3 regions of the Faecalitalea cylindroides genome follow, and region 3 is predicted to be linked to each of the others. Evidence: predicted binding sites of a transcription regulator. Region 3 holds the regulator's gene; each other region holds the start of a gene.
The links. Region 3 encodes HrcA, which represses chaperone genes, less so after heat shock. Its sites were predicted from a motif close to TTTTAGCACTNNNNNNNNNNNAGTGCTAAAA; they were not measured.

Region 1: ftsH (ATP-dependent zinc metalloprotease FtsH) is a predicted target of HrcA. The motif match lies at 1,765-1,795, and genes of this name have one in related genera.
Region 2: PND65_RS02215 (tetracycline resistance determinant leader peptide) is a predicted target of HrcA. The motif match lies at 1,705-1,735, and genes of this name have one in related genera.

Annotation. Positions count from the first base shown of each region.
Region 1 is NZ_JAQLXG010000001.1:107,018-112,771, reverse strand. It holds gene aroA (3-phosphoshikimate 1-carboxyvinyltransferase) at 1-872, shown strand, start outside; gene PND65_RS00690 (prephenate dehydrogenase) at 869-1,705, shown strand; gene ftsH (ATP-dependent zinc metalloprotease FtsH) at 1,844-3,706, shown strand; gene PND65_RS00680 (CBS domain-containing protein) at 3,790-4,257, shown strand; gene PND65_RS00675 (diphosphate--fructose-6-phosphate 1-phosphotransferase) at 4,420-5,754, shown strand, end outside.
Region 2 is NZ_JAQLXG010000002.1:172,767-178,520, forward strand. It holds gene PND65_RS02205 (XRE family transcriptional regulator) at 1-301, opposite strand, end outside; gene PND65_RS02210 (helix-turn-helix domain-containing protein) at 813-1,448, shown strand; gene PND65_RS02215 (tetracycline resistance determinant leader peptide) at 1,963-2,040, shown strand; gene tet(M) (tetracycline resistance ribosomal protection protein Tet(M)) at 2,056-3,975, shown strand; gene PND65_RS02225 (cysteine-rich KTR domain-containing protein) at 4,094-4,261, shown strand; gene PND65_RS02230 (helix-turn-helix transcriptional regulator) at 4,321-4,674, opposite strand; gene PND65_RS02235 (hypothetical protein) at 5,179-5,502, shown strand; partial or broken gene mef(H) (macrolide efflux MFS transporter Mef(H)) at 5,463-5,754, shown strand, end outside.
Region 3 is NZ_JAQLXG010000020.1:1,800-7,553, reverse strand. It holds gene PND65_RS09070 (cation diffusion facilitator family transporter) at 1-98, shown strand, start outside; gene PND65_RS09065 (DeoR/GlpR family DNA-binding transcription regulator) at 95-850, opposite strand; gene PND65_RS09060 (hypothetical protein) at 1,001-1,282, shown strand; gene PND65_RS09055 (polyphenol oxidase family protein) at 1,288-2,049, opposite strand; gene PND65_RS09050 (HAD family hydrolase) at 2,069-2,722, opposite strand; gene hrcA (heat-inducible transcriptional repressor HrcA) at 2,861-3,904, shown strand; gene grpE (nucleotide exchange factor GrpE) at 3,897-4,472, shown strand; gene dnaK (molecular chaperone DnaK) at 4,487-5,754, shown strand, end outside.

The sequences.
Region 1 (5,754 bases), on a different contig from region 3:
TGTTATTTGAACAATCACAAGATGCAATCCGAATTCAAGGGAAACTGCAGTCTGGTCATTATCAAATCGACGGAAACATTTCCAGCCAGTTTATCAGTGGCCTGCTCTTTGTTCTTCCTCTTTTAGATTCAGACAGTACGCTTACAATTAATGAACCCTATGAATCAAGATCTTATGTTGATCTAACGCTGGATATGTTGAAATGCTTCGGCATTGAGATCAAACAAGATAAAAATACTTACTATATCAAAGGAAACCAGAAATATATTGCTCATGATGTAAAGATCGAAGGAGATTATTCTCAAATGGCATTCTTTGGTGTTCTTGCAGGCTTGAACAACTCTTTGACCTGCTCAAACATGAACTTAAATTCTGTTCAAGGTGACAAGGCCATCCTTGATATCTTAGCCAGTGCTGGATGTAGTATTAATTCTAAAAAAGACTTTATTACGATTCATCCATCAAAGTTGCAACCAAAAACCATTGATCTATCCGATTGTCCAGATCTTGGACCTATTTTATGTGTACTAGCCAGCTATTGTGAGCAAACAACGACGATCATTAACGCACAAAGGCTTCGCATGAAAGAAAGCGACCGTATCGAAGCTATGGAAGTAGAACTTAAAAAATGGAATGTCGATATTCAAACTACTTTTGATACAATTACGATCCATGGAAAGAGTGGATATGCCTTAGATGATATTCCAATCATTGATTCACATAACGATCATCGTATCGTAATGGCTATGTGTGTATTTGGTTTATGTGCCAATACACCATGTATAATTGAAAATGCGCAGGCCATCACAAAATCATATCCAGATTTCTTTGAAGATATCCAACGTATTGGTGGAAAGGTAGAAATTTTATGAATATAGGTATTATCGGACTAGGTTTAATGGGTGCCAGCTTTGCGAAAAGACTCAGTCCTCAAAAAGATAAAACGATTTATGGCATTGACCAAAATGAGCAAACAATACAAACCGCTCTTGAATTAAACATTATCAAGGAAGGTAGTACCGATCCAGACAAGCTTATCAAAAAATGTAACTTGATCATCCTTGCCTTATATCCAACCATGATCAAACCATGGATCGTAGAAAACCAGCAATATCTTGAGTCTGGAACGATACTAATGGATATCAGCGGAGTAAAAACAAACATTGTAGAACCTGTTCAGGCAATTTTAAGAGAAGATCTTGAACTCATCAGCATCCATCCAATGTGTGGTCGTGAATCTAGAGGGATCGATTTTGCCCAGGCAGATATTTTTGATAATGCCAACTATATTATCGTGCCTACCGACAAAAACACGCCAAAGGCCATCAAAGCCGCTAAACAGTTAGGAAAAGATCTTCGCGTTAAAAATATTTCCATCCTATCTTGTGAAGAACATGATCGCATGATTGGCTTTTTATCCCAGCTTACCCATGTTATTGCAGTTAGCTTGATGAATACCCATGATAATTCCCATCTTGTCGAATATACAGGCGACAGCTTTCGTGACCTTACTCGCATCGCTACCATTAATGAAGATCTATGGAGCGAGCTCTTCTTATTAAATAAAGATATCTTATTAGATGAAATCGATCAGTTTTTAGATGCAACCAAACATTTTAGAGATTCTTTAGAAAAAGAAGATATTGATGAAATGAAGCGTTTGTTCATCCAATCGACAAACCGAAGAAAATTATTTAACAAATAACTCTGGAGAAATCTAGAGTTTTTTTATCAAATATCGCTAAATTATGGAAAGTTATGTGAAATTAGCACTCTTCTTGAAAAACTGCTAATTTGATGTATAATCTTCCTATAAAAATACTTTAGGAGGTTAAATATTTTCATGAATAAACAAAAGAAACCTTTGTATTGGTACTATTTCATCGTACTGATCATTCTTTTATTATTAGACTTTGTATTCATACCTATGTATACCAATAGCCGCATTGAAGAAACCAGCTATTCTTCTTTCTTAAATCAAATTGAAGAGAAGAAAGTGGATGAAGTACAAATTGAAAATACCGATATCTATTACACGCTCAAAAATGATGATAATGATAAAACGTATCAAACCGGTGTCATGAATGATCCTGATCTTGTAAATCGATTACAAGATGCAAACGTTGAATTCACTCAAGTCTACACAGAAGCAACCAACCCACTTCTTTACTGGTTTGCGACATTTGCAATCTTTGCCTTCTTTATATGGCTGGGTAACCGCATGTTTAAAAGAGCTCAAAAAGCTGGCGGAAATGATTCCATGTCATTTAATCAAGGTGGATTTGGCTTAGGAAATCTAGGCAAGAGCAATGCTAAAGTTTATGTTGGCCAACAAACAGGAAAAACATTTAAAGATGTTGCCGGACAGGAAGAGGCCAAAAACAGCCTAAAAGAAATCGTAGACTTTTTAAATGATCCTAAAAAATATCAGGCAATTGGTGCTAAGATGCCAAAAGGAGCTTTATTAGTAGGTCCTCCTGGTACTGGTAAAACTTTATTAGCTAAAGCTGTAGCTGGTGAAGCCGGGGTTCCTTTCTTCTCTATTTCTGGTAGTGAATTTGTTGAAATGTTTGTCGGACGTGGTGCTGCCAAAGTTCGTGATTTGTTCAAACAAGCCAGAGAAAAAGCACCATGTATCGTATTTATTGATGAGATCGATACCATTGGTAAAAAACGTGATGGCCAAGGATTAAGCGGTAATGATGAACGTGAACAAACATTGAACCAGTTATTGGCAGAAATGGATGGATTTGACGGTTCAAAGGGTGTTGTTTTGCTCGCGGCAACAAATAGACCGGATACATTAGATCCTGCCTTAACAAGACCAGGGCGATTTGACCGCCGAATTCCTGTAGAATTACCAGATCTAAAGGGTCGTGAAGATATCCTGCGATTACATGCAGGCAATGTAAAATGTTCTCCATCTATTGATTTTAATGTCATCGCCAGAGCCAGCGCTGGTGCCAGTGGTGCTGATCTAGCCAATATTATCAACGAAGGAGCCTTACTTGCAGTACGTGATGGGCGTAAGATGGTCGTTCAAAAAGACTTGGAAGAAGCCATTGAAACAGTCATTGCCGGTGAGCAGAAAAAAGGTGCCGTTATTTCTAATCACGAACGCATGATCGTTGCCTATCATGAAATCGGCCATGCCTTAGTGGCCGCAAAATGTAAAAACACAGCTCCTGTACATAAGATTACGATCATTCCTCGAACCAAAGGCGCTCTAGGATACACGATGCAAGTTGAGGAAGAACAGCACAATCTTGTATCAAAAGAAGAAGCATATCAAAGGATCATGGTGTATACAGCAGGACGTTGTGCAGAGGAATTGATCTTTAATTCAATCACAAGCGGTGCTTCCAACGATATTGAACAGGCTACAAAACTAGCTCGTGCCATGATCACGCGTTTAGGTATGAGCGACAATTTTGGTATGACAGCTCTAGAAACAGTAAACAATGCATATCTTGGTGGAGATACTTCATTAGCTTGTTCAAGCGAAACAGCTTCAAAAATTGATGAAGAAGTCGTCAACCTGATTAAAAAAGCACACGATGAAGCTTATCAAATCTTAAATGACAATAAGATGAAATTACATGAATTGGCAAAATTCTTATATGAAAGAGAAACGATCACAGGAGAAGAATTCATGGAAATCTTAAATAAACCAGCTGAAATCCCAGTTCAATCTACACGAGCATAAAATTGTCTTATATTTTCCCATTTTCTTTTGATTTTTTATACAATATTTTCTGATAGAGTCTAGACATAAGGTGGTAGAAATTTATGATTCAAAATGTATTCTTTTTTCTAAAAAACAAAGGGGAAGTCAAGTTTCTATACGATAATTTAAGTATTAGTGACGGCTTGAAACTCATGAATGAACATGGCTTTACCGCCATGCCTGTCATCAATAAAGATGGCATTTACAAAGGAAGCATATCAGAAGGAGATTTTCTGTGGTATTTATTAAACCACTCTTCAATTACTGCAGAAGATCTAGGAACAATTAAGATCAAAGAACTAATTCGCAAAGATTACATGCCTGCCGTAAGGATTGATGTGGATTTAAAGACATTGATTGAACGATCTTTAGAACAAAATTATGTTCCTATCGTTGATGACAGAGGAATCTTCATTGGCATCGTTACTCGTAAAAGCATCATCAAATACCTAATGAACCATACGATGAATGAAGCAATTCCATATGATTCAGAATGGAGTACTACTTTTGATGCAAGGCCTTCTAATTAACTTATATGCATAGAGATATAAATTCTCTATGCATTTTTTATCTTCTATTTATAATTTGAAAATATATGTATTTTATTGTTCAATCGCACAGGATAAAGTTTACTTTTTGCATAAAATATCTTAAAATTTAAGCGTATGTAGAAAACTAAGAGGAGGCTAATTATGAAAATTTCATCACTACAAACAGCTAGATATGAGTATTCTCCAAAATTGCCTGGAATGTTAAGACATGGAATTGCTGATATCTGTGTTAAAGAAGGTGAAGAAACTCAAAGTGTTGCAGATCAGGAAAAAATCAAAGCCCTTTTCCCTAACACTTATGGAAAAAAAGAAATCACTTTCGAAAAAGGAACAAACACTTCTGAAGCTAAAAAACAAGTTGTTGGTGTTATCCTTTCTGGAGGACAGGCTCCAGGAGGACATAATGTTATCTGTGGTCTATATGATGCTTTGAAAGCTACAAACAAAGAAAACGTATTATACGGATTCAAAAACGGTCCTATCGGATTGATCGAAGACGACTATATCATCTTTGATGATGAATATATCAACCAATACCGTAACACAGGTGGTTTTGATATCATCGGTTCTGGTAGAACTAAACTTGAAACAAACGAACAGTTTGCGATCGTTGCAGAAGTATGTAAAAAACATGGAATCACAGCTATCGTAATCATCGGTGGTGACGATTCAAATACAAACGCTGCTGTTCTTGCAGAATACTTTGCTGCACATGACACTGGTGTTCAAGTAATCGGATGCCCTAAAACAATCGATGGTGACTTGAAAAACGAAGACATCGAATGTTCTTTCGGTTTCGATACAGCTACAAAGACTTATAGCGAAATCATCGGTAACATCGAACGTGATGCTAACTCAGCTAAAAAATACTGGCACTTCATCAAAGTTATGGGACGTTCTGCTTCTCACGTTGCTCTAGAATGTGCTCTTGAAACGCAGCCAAACATCTGCTTGATTTCTGAAGAAGTTGCTGCAAAGAAAATGTCATTATCTCAGATTGCTGACTACATCGCTGATTCTGTAGCGAACAGAGCTGCAAAAGGAATGAACTTCGGTGTTGCAATCATCCCTGAAGGTGTTGTTGAATTTGTTCCTGAATTCTCTACATTGATCCAGGAAATCAATGAATTGCTTGCTGGCAGCAAAGCAGATGCATTCAATGCTCTACCAACTTGGAAAGACAAATACGAATTCATCGAAAACGGATTGACTAAAGAATCTATGAGCGTATTTGCTATTCTTCCTGAAACAATTCAGCAGCAGTTATTCTTAGAAAGAGATCCACATGGAAACGTACAGGTTTCTTTGATCGAATCTGAGAAATTATTCTCTGCTCTTGTTAAAGACAAATTGGAAGAAAGAAAGAAAAATGGAACTTATAATGGTAAATTCAATCCATTACACCATTTCTTAGGATACGAAGGAAGATGTGCATTCCCTTCTAACTTTGATTCTGATTACTGCTATTCGCTTGGA
Region 2 (5,754 bases), on a different contig from region 3:
CATAATGGATAAAATAATCTGCTTTCATGCCAAGCACCTTTCGGATAATTTCCAATGCGTCAGTCGTTGGAAAACGGACAGACAGATAATCAACGAGCAGATAAAAAGGCTTATCGCAGATATAGTAATTCAGACAACGCAGGATAATATTTTGTGTTTCCTTGCTGGCGTTGGCTTTTCCGTTCTCAAAGCGGTTGATACTATATCTTGATACATGGGTAAGACTTGCAAGTTCTCCTTGTGAAAGACCGCTTGCAAGACGTTTATTCTTCATTTCAAGTGCAAATTCTAAATTGTTCATTGTATTCCTCCAATCCCACAATAGCCTTGAAATACCTGTAAACCACTATTCAAAAGAATGTGAAATTACTATCTTCTTAAAACTCCTCATTACTCCTTACAGCTTTGGGGTTGTATGGTTTTTGACTTGTCTTTTGTGAAATAGTGCCCCCCTGTTAGATAACGGGGGCACAGACAAGGCTCGCAGGCTCGCCAGCCGACAAAGCATTTCTTCCCCTTGACACAAGGTGTCATGGCGGTAAGCCTGAGAGGCTTCCGCCACCGTGTCAGAAATACTTTGTCAGCAAGTTCTGTTTTGCCTTTTCTAACAAGTTCCATTTCAACCGATATTCATATCTACGGATTTAATCAGATAGGTATTTCTTTTTGAATGTTTTTATATTTCATTCTATTGTGCTTATTCGATTACAAGAACATAGTAATTCTTATATGCTTATTTGTCAATATCTTTTTTTGCCTTTACAAATCATATTAAGCATGATAGACTTATAATAGCGAAGATATAACGAGATATGGAGGGTTATGCAATGAAAATAAGCCATTTAGGAAATAATATACAGACCATAAGAAAATTTAGGGGAATGAAACAACAGGAACTTGCGGACAAAATCGGTATCAATATGCAGAGCCTTTCCAAGATTGAAAGAGGGTTGAACTATCCTGCCTATGAAACGCTGGAAAAGATAATGGAAGTGCTGGACGTTACGCCCAATGAATTGTTGTCGGGAGAATGGAAGTATGTCAATCAATCTGAAAAGGAAGTCTGTCAGTTTTTAAGAGCCGAAGAACGTCTAAATGCAGAACTGAAACATGGACACTATGATAACTTCTTTGACAGCGAGGAAGAATGGCTGGAATATGAGTTAGAAAAGTTACGGGAATATATTACAGACTATATCAACGGGAAAAGCATTGAAGCGTCCGACCTTTACCCAATCAAAGAATTTATCCAGCATTTGAAGTTTCAAAAATTATTAGACCGCTATGATGATTTATACAGTATGGATATGTTTGGGGAAAGCATAGAGGGACATAAGTATAAGACACCTTATCAAGTCGTGAAAATGATAAACCCGAACTCAAAAGAAGATATGGAACTGTTACGAGAAGTATTAAGGAATAACAATTTTGATGATGAGGACGAGTAACTTTTTTCCTCTTGCGAGAAGATACAGCAAACAAAAAGCCCGATCAAGAGTGCAAAGCACCACCAATGGTGGCAAAGCTCTTGACAGGGCTTTTTCTTTTCTGTTGTGGGCAATCAAGAGGAAGAAAGGGATAAAATCTGATTTGTGGTAAATCAGGCAAAGGCAACGCAGGTATCTCAATTTGATTTGGTACTTGAAAAGAACGGGAGTAATTGGAAGATTATAGAATAACAAATATTGGTACATTATTACAGCTATTTTGTAATCACGTACTCTCTTTGATAAAAAATTGGAGATTCCTTTACAAATATGCTCTTACGTGCTATTATTTAAGTATCTATTTAAAAGGAGTTAATAAATATGCGGCAAGGTATTCTTAAATAAACTGTCAATTTGATAGTGGGAACAAATAATTGGATGTCCTTTTTTAGGAGGGCTTAGTTTTTTGTACCCAGTTTAAGAATACCTTTATCATGTGATTCTAAAGTATCCGGAGAATATCTGTATGCTTTGTATGCCTATGGTTATGCATAAAAATCCCAGTGATAAGAGTATTTATCACTGGGATTTTTATGCCCTTTTGGGCTTTTGAATGGAGGAAAATCACATGAAAATTATTAATATTGGAGTTTTAGCTCATGTTGATGCGGGAAAAACTACCTTAACAGAAAGCTTATTATATAACAGTGGAGCGATTACAGAATTAGGAAGCGTGGACAAAGGTACAACGAGGACGGATAATACGCTTTTAGAACGTCAGAGAGGAATTACAATTCAGACAGGAATAACCTCTTTTCAGTGGGAAAATACGAAGGTGAACATCATAGACACGCCAGGACATATGGATTTCTTAGCAGAAGTATATCGTTCATTATCAGTTTTAGATGGGGCAATTCTACTGATTTCTGCAAAAGATGGCGTACAAGCACAAACTCGTATATTATTTCATGCACTTAGGAAAATGGGGATTCCCACAATCTTTTTTATCAATAAGATTGACCAAAATGGAATTGATTTATCAACGGTTTATCAGGATATTAAAGAGAAACTTTCTGCCGAAATTGTAATCAAACAGAAGGTAGAACTGTATCCTAATATGTGTGTGACGAACTTTACCGAATCTGAACAATGGGATACGGTAATAGAGGGAAACGATGACCTTTTAGAGAAATATACGTCTGGGAAATTATTGGAAGCATTAGAACTCGAACAAGAGGAAAGCATAAGATTTCATAATTGTTCCCTGTTCCCTGTTTATCACGGAAGTGCAAAAAACAATATAGGGATTGATAACCTTATAGAAGTGATTACGAATAAATTTTATTCATCAACACATCGAGGTCAGTCTGAACTTTGCGGAAAAGTTTTCAAAATTGAGTATTCGGAAAAAAGACAGCGTCTTGCATATATACGTCTTTATAGTGGCGTACTGCATTTGCGAGATTCGGTTAGAATATCGGAAAAGGAAAAAATAAAAATTACAGAAATGTATACTTCAATAAATGGTGAATTATGTAAAATCGATAAGGCTTATTCCGGGGAAATTGTTATTTTGCAAAATGAGTTTTTGAAGTTAAATAGTGTTCTTGGAGATACAAAACTATTGCCACAGAGAAAAAAGATTGAAAATCCGCACCCTCTACTACAAACAACTGTTGAACCGAGTAAACCTGAACAGAGAGAAATGTTGCTTGATGCCCTTTTGGAAATCTCAGATAGTGATCCGCTTCTACGATATTACGTGGATTCTACGACACATGAAATTATACTTTCTTTCTTAGGGAAAGTACAAATGGAAGTGATTAGTGCACTGTTGCAAGAAAAGTATCATGTGGAGATAGAAATAAAAGAGCCTACAGTCATTTATATGGAAAGACCGTTAAAAAAAGCAGAGTATACCATTCACATCGAAGTTCCACCGAATCCTTTCTGGGCTTCCATTGGTCTATCTGTAGCACAGCTTCCATTAGGGAGCGGAGTACAGTATGAGAGCTCGGTTTCTCTTGGATACTTAAATCAATCGTTTCAAAATGCAGTTATGGAGGGGATACGCTATGGCTGTGAACAAGGATTGTATGGTTGGAATGTGACGGACTGTAAAATCTGTTTTAAGTATGGCTTATACTATAGCCCTGTTAGTACCCCAGCAGATTTTCGGATGCTTGCTCCTATTGTATTGGAACAAGTCTTAAAAAAAGCTGGAACAGAATTGTTAGAGCCATATCTTAGTTTTAAAATTTATGCGCCACAGGAATATCTTTCACGAGCATACAACGATGCTCCTAAATATTGTGCGAACATCGTAGACACTCAATTGAAAAATAATGAGGTCATTCTTAGTGGAGAAATCCCTGCTCGGTGTATTCAAGAATATCGTAGTGATTTAACTTTCTTTACAAATGGACGTAGTGTTTGTTTAACAGAGTTAAAAGGGTACCATGTTACTACCGGTGAACCTGTTTGCCAGCCCCGTCGTCCAAATAGTCGGATAGATAAAGTACGATATATGTTCAATAAAATAACTTAGTGTATTTTATGTTGTTATATAAATATGGTTTCTTGTTAAATAAGATGAAATATTTTTTAATAAAGATTTGAATTAAAGTGTAAAGGAGGAGATAGTTATTATAAACTACAAGTGGATATTGTGTCCTGTATGTGGAAATAAAACACGATTAAAGATAAGGGAAGATACTGAATTAAAAAAATTCCCCCTCTATTGTCCGAAATGCAGACAAGAAAATTTAATTGAAATAAAGCAGTTCAAAGTAACTGTGATTACAGAGCCAGACGCAAAGACGCAGAGCCGATAAAATGAGATTAATACAATCTCATTTTATCGGCTCTTTCCGTTATGTATGGATTCTTTTAATTAGTCTTCGATGTTTCTTGCTTCGTTGATACCGCTGGCTAAAGATTCCATTAAGGATAGTTCTTTGTCTGTAAAGCTATCCATGTATTTCTCTATCTGTAATCGTCGGGTGCTTTTTACCAAGTTATTAGCAGGTAAGAAAAATTCATCAACGGAAACATGAAGTAACGATACAAGGTCATAAAGAACTTGTATGCTGGGGTGTTGCCCTTTATTTTCAATATTAGTTAAGTACCGTGGGTCAATTTCAATCAATGCTCCCACTTGTTCACGAGTTAAACCTCGTTTCAATCGAGCTTCTTTAATGGCTAAACCAAAGGCTCTAAAATCATATTTATCTTCTTTTTTACGCATAGTAGACCACCTCTATACATTTTATTGTTCCTACTGAATTAAAAACAGGTATAGAAAAACGTGTTATATGGTTTATAGGTTTATATTTAATAAAAAGCACTACTAAACGCCAATAAAAAAAACCGTTATATGGTAGTGCTATTTACGCTGTTAAAATATTGTATATTACTTCCAAATGGCGGTTTGTTGGAGGTCAACGTCGCCATGAAGTACATCATATACAATAAATTTCCTTACATTGGGTTCTTGTCAAAAAAAGTCGTCTATCTGCAATAGATAAGTACGTCCACCAATGTGGTTTTATAAATCATATAGATAGAATAACAGAAGCATGTAAACAGAGAAATAAATCTGTTTATATGCTTTTTTGGCTATTCAGAACTTTTTTACAAAGTTTATTTATCAGTAATGCAACAAATCCCCCTTTCACATTGGGACTAAGAGTGAAAGGAGATAAACGAGCAAGGCTCACTTCCTTTCCTAGACAGAAAGGGGGTGAGAAACATGAAACCATCTTCTTTTCAGACCACAATAGAAAATCAGTTTGACTATATCTGTAAACGTGCTATGGAAGACGAGCGAAAGAATTATATGCTTTATCTTTCAAGGATTGCAAAGCGTGAGGTGTCCTTTTCGGATGTTGGCGATTATCTTGTTAGCCAGTTTGCGACAACAGATAACTATTCAACTGACTTTCAGATTTTTACACTCAATGGGTTATCAGTAGGCGTTGAAAATGATTTGTTGAGTGAAGCATTACGTGAGTTGCCAGACAAGAAACGTGAAATTCTACTGCTGTTTTACTTATGGGAATTTCGCTATTTTTAGAATTGCCTGCAATAGTTTCCTACTGGGTAGTTACAGTGATGTGCTTTGTGGCTATGGGTGTATCTACTATGTTTGTTGTTCAAATTTACACTCTTGTTCAGACACAAACACCACCGCAATTAGTAGGAAAGATAATGGCTACGCTGGTAGCAGTTGCTATGTGCGGTCAACCTATTGGACAAATGGTTTACGGTATTTTATTCGATGTATTTATACAAGAAACATGGGTTGTTATGTTTGTAGCTTCTATTG
Region 3 (5,754 bases):
AACGAAATGAAGATCAAATCAAAGAAGAAATCTTAAATCATCTTTCTTCGGATAGGAAAGTGTATCTTGTGATGACGCTTGATCATCCATTTGCCTAAACTTCAACAACTTCTTTTATATCTTGAACCATTTTACGTTGTTCATCAGTTAGCTTATTTGTGATCAACATATCAAATTCTTTAAACTTACAAAATATATATGGAGCGGATGTATAAAACTTACTGCCATCGCAAACGGCAATAAGTTTTTTTGTTTGGTTCATTACATGACGTTTCAGACTTAATTCGTTAGAATTCATCGTTGTAAATCCATTAGAATCCAAAATTCCATCGGTTCCCATGATCGCAACATCGATATGCAAGTGATCAATAATATTTGCGGCAAAATGACCATATGTTCTAGCTCCAGTATTAAAGAGAAAACCGCCACATACGATCGTATTGATGTTCATTGCGATACAATGCGTTAATAAAGGAATCGAGTTGGTGACAACGGTAATATCCTTTTTCATCTGTAATGCATTAGCACCAAGCAATACTGTGCTTCCAGAATCTAGATAGACGATTTGTCCATCTTTAATTTCCTGAAAGGCTCTAAAAGTTATACGGCGTTTATCTTCTGGATTTTCTCTGTTTCGCATGGTCAAAGGGGTTTCAAACGAAGAGGAAATCACACGTGCATATCCATGCTCTCGCACCAATAAAGATAAGTTTTCCATCTCATTTAAATCATTTCGTAAAGTTTCTGGAGTAACATTTAACTCTTTGGCTAAATCTGAAATCTTGACTTTGGTGCGTTCAAGAAGAATCTTTTGAATGCGAATTTGACGAGCTTCTTTTTTCTTTGTCATAATATCTCCTTTTTTTGAATAAAAAATATTTATATCAATTAATTTCATTATACCAAAAAAATATCTTTTGAATTTATTTAATTTCAAAAATAATATTGTGGTTTATTGATGTTAAAGCGATAATCAAAGTGTCCAAAGGAGGTAAAGGTTATGTGCAATAAAGTTGTCCATTTAGAACCGGAAGAATTTATAAAAATACTTCAAAAAGAACAATTGTCTGTTTATGCCAGAGTTTACGTCCTTGATTCTGGGATTGCCGGTCTAATTTATATGTGTTCGGATTCGCATAATCTTTACTATCTGGACCGTTTTGTTCCGGCACCAAATAAACAGGAAGATTTTGATAAAATCAGCTTCTATGATGTGCATAAAGATTTGTATCGAAAGATAAATCTTGATAACTACTTGCGTGATAAAAATCCGATCAATTGATCGGATTATTTTATATAACCATAAGTGAAATGTTCACCGGTTTTTTTGTCATTTCTAAAGCTGAAACAATCATTCAGCTCTTTTTTTGTGTCGAGTTTTGAAGGATAGATATTATCAATGTTTAATCCATTATTTAATAACATTTGAATATTTAAACCTTGATTATCGATAAATGCCTTTTGATTTGGCATATAACGAATAAAAGGTTCCACATCAAAATTTAGTTGTTTAATTTGATCGATGACTTCCATGCCAACTTCTAAAGAATCAAATAAAATGCTTGGGGAGAAGAAAGCTTTCGTGGTTTTAGGATTAATTATTTTGTTTTGAATGAGTTCTTTGACGCACTTATCTGTAATAGCTTGAACGGTCCCTTTCCAACCAGAGTGTATGCAGCAGATACTAGGCTTTGTTTCATCGACTAAAAAGATACCAACACAATCTGCGGTAAACACACCGATAAGAATGTTTTTTTCGCAAGTATATACTGCATCTACATTCATTATGCTTGTATCTTTATCGAAAGCTCCTTTTTGTTTATCTTTTTGTGTTACTTCATAAATGTTGGCTGTATGTTTTTGCCAAGGCAGTGCCCAATTGGATAAAGGCTGATTTAACTCCTGGCTTAATTGATAACGATTTATCATAACTTTTTCAGGATCTAAACAGACATGAAGAGCCATATTATTATTTTCAGGGACAGATGTATCTTTTAAGGTGGTTGCTCCAAGTACGATAGAATCATTGACATATGTGATTTGTTTCATAATGACCTCTTTTCTATTTCTATAATAAAGTTAGTTTTGTTAGATTGGGTATGATCGTATAAGGCTTTTCAGTGTTTCTTCCTGCCTTTATATGGCTGCGATCGATCCAAATCTTATTCCAGTTCATCTTAGCAGCTGGTACGATATCCCACCAATATCCTTTCGCAATATGAGTGTGATCCTTGTTTATAAGATCAAATTTTATTTCGGCCAATCGAAAGAATTCAAGGTTTGGTTTATAGCATTTGGTTTCATCGCTGGTCAGAACATAATCAAAGATATTATTCATCTTTAGAAGATGGTATTTCATTAAGGAGTTTGTTGTATTGGACATTAAAGCTAATTCATATCCTTTTTCTTTTAATGATGTTAAACAAGGCATGACATCATCAAAAACAGGAAACTCTTGGTGTGCCTTCATGATTGCATCGTAATAATTTGAAAAAAGTGAAGTCTTTAGTTCCATGTCACAATAGCTTAAGACATTTTTGATCAATTGTTCATAGGATATGAATGGTTCTCCATACATTAAACGATCTTCATAGCTTGAAAAAATATGGATTGTTTCTATAGAGGAAAGGTTGTTTGTTTTGGCGATATTTCCAATAAGATCATAAAGACTTGAAGTATCTAATAAAGTTCCATAGCAGTCAAATGTTAATATTTTTTTCATATTCTTATTATAACAATGAAAATATAAATAAAAAACTTAAGAAAGTGCAACTTTCTAGCACTTTAAGCTTGCCACTGCTAAAAAGTGTGGTATACTATTAGCAGACATGGAGTAAGAATGCTAGAAAGGAGTCTTAATATGCCGGAAAGTAAACTAACGCAACGTCAAAAAATTATTTTTAAAACCATCGTTGAGGAGTTTACCAGAGTGGCTGAACCCGTTGGATCAAAGACGCTGATGCAGTTATTAGATTTCCCTGTATCGAGTGCCACGATTCGTAATGAAATGGCAGTCCTTGAAAAAGCGGGATTGTTGGAAAAGATGCACACCTCTAGTGGTCGTATCCCAAGTCAAAAAGGATATCGGTTCTATGTAGAACATTTGATGGAAACACATTTGGATGTCTCAACAAGAAATTCGCTCCAGCAAGTTTTTAGAGAAAGACATTATTCGCTGGATGAAGTGGTTGAGAAAAGTTGCGATATCTTAAGTCATATGACCAATTTGACAAGTATCGTATTAGGCCCAGATGCTAGACATCAAGCTCTACAGCATATTCAGGTGATTCCAATCAATTCAAAGAATGCTGTTGCGATCTTTGTGACTAATCAAGGACATACGGAGAATAAGATGTTCCAGTTTGAACAGGATGTATCGGTTGAAGATATTAAAAACTGTACAGATTTATTAAATGATCAGTTGGTTGGTACACCAATATGTGATGTTGTTGACAAGATGAGTGAGATCGAACCAATGATGGCTGCAAAACTTGTTCGACATGAAGTTTTGTTTGAAGCTTTTGTCACAGCGTTTATGCGCTTTGCGACAGAGAAGGTTGCGGTGTCAGGGCGAGATAACATGCTGGGTCAACCAGAATTCAGCGATATCAATCGTTTAAAAGAACTTATGAAGGTTCTGGATAATGGTAGACTTTTCCATCAATGGACAGACCAGGCGGATAATGTAGCAGTACAAATTGGTACACGAAATGAACTTATCCAGATCGGGGACTGTTCAGTCGTAACGACAAAGTTCCATTACAACAATGAAGAAGAAGGACAACTTATGGTCGTTGGCCCTAATCGAATGCAGTATTCAAAAGTCGTAGCCTTGATGGATTACATGTCAAACGTTATCGAAGATGTTTTTGGTAACGGTAAAGGAGGTAAAGACGGTGAGTAAAAAAGATAAAAAAGATAAAAAAGAAGAAAAGAAGGTAGAGCCTGAAACAAAAGAAGAAGTAAAAGAAGAAGCGACGAAGGAAAAAGTCGAAAAAGAAGAAACAAAAGAACCTACACAGGAAGAAATCATTCAGGGGCTTTTGGTACAACTTGATAAGGCAAAAAATGATGTGGCTAGAGCCTATGCAGATACAGAAAATATGAAGAAACGTCTTCAAAAAGAAGCGGATACCGCAAAGAAATATCGTTTCCAGCAGGCAGGTTTGGAAATTCTTCCAATTCTAGATTCTATGGAATTGGCGTTAAAAGTTGAATCTGAAGATGAAGCTATCAAGAATTATGTCAAAGGTTTTGAAATGATTCATAAACAACTTGTAGGCGTTTTGGAAAATGAAGGTGTAAAGCCAATTGAAGCTTTAAATAAACCTTTTGACCACAATACGATGCAGGCTTTGATGCAGGAAGCAAAAGAAGGCGTCGAACCAGGTATCGTTATTGAGGTCTTACAAAAAGGATATATGTTAAAAGATCGAATCTTAAGACCAGCATTGGTCAAAGTTAGTGAATAAAGGAGGAAAAGAATATGTCTAAAATTATTGGTATTGACTTAGGAACAACAAACAGCTGTGTTGCCGTAATGGAAGGTAAGGATTCAAAAGTAATTCCTAACCCAGAAGGAAACCGTACTACACCAAGTGTGGTTGCATTTAAAAATGGTGAACGTATCATCGGTGATGCGGCAAAACGTCAGGCAGTAACAAATAAAAACACGATTAGTTCTATCAAACGTTTGATGGGAACAAATCAAAAAGTAGAAGCAGAAGGAAAACAGTATACACCACAGGAAATTTCCGCGATGATTCTTCAATATTTGAAATCATATGCAGAAGACTATCTTGGAGAAAAAGTTACAAAAGCTGTTATCACAGTACCTGCTTACTTCAATGATGCTCAGCGTCAGGCTACAAAAGATGCAGGTAAGATCGCTGGTCTTGATGTAGAACGTATCATCAACGAACCAACAGCTGCTGCATTGGCTTATGGTATTGATAAAACAGAAAAAGAACAGAAAGTATTGATCTACGACTTAGGTGGTGGAACATTTGATGTTAGTATCTTGGATCTAGCCGATGGTACATTTGAAGTATTATCTACAAATGGTGATACTCACTTAGGTGGAGATGACTTCGATAATGTATTGGTTGACTGGATGGTTGATACATTCAAGAAAGAAAACGGAATCAACTTAACAGCTGATCCAATGGCTATGCAGCGTTTAAAAGAAGCAGCTGAAAAAGCTAAAAAAGATTTGAGTGGAGTTATGCAGACGCAGATCAGCTTACCATTTATCTCTGCTGGTCCTGCTGGTCCTCTTCACTTCGATACAACATTAACTCGTGCTAAATTTGATGATATGACTCGTTCACTAGTAGAACGTACATTATTGCCAATCGAAAATGCGTTAAGAGATGCTAAATTATCTAAATCTGATATCGATCAAGTATTGTTAGTTGGTGGTTCAACTCGTATCCCTGCTGTTCAGGAAGCTGTTCGTAAGGCATTAGGAAAAGAACCTAGTCACTCAGTTAACCCAGATGAAGCAGTTGCTATGGGTGCTGCAATCCAGGGTGGTGTCATCTCTGGTGATGTAAAAGATGTATTGTTGCTTGATGTTACCCCTCTATCATTAGGTATTGAAACTATGGGTGGTGTCATGACAGTATTGATTCCACGTAATACAACGATCCCAACAAGTAAATCACAGATCTTCTCAACAGCTGCAGATAATCAGCCGGCTGTAGATATCCGTGTATTGCAAGGTGAACGTCCAATGGCAGCTGACAACAAAGA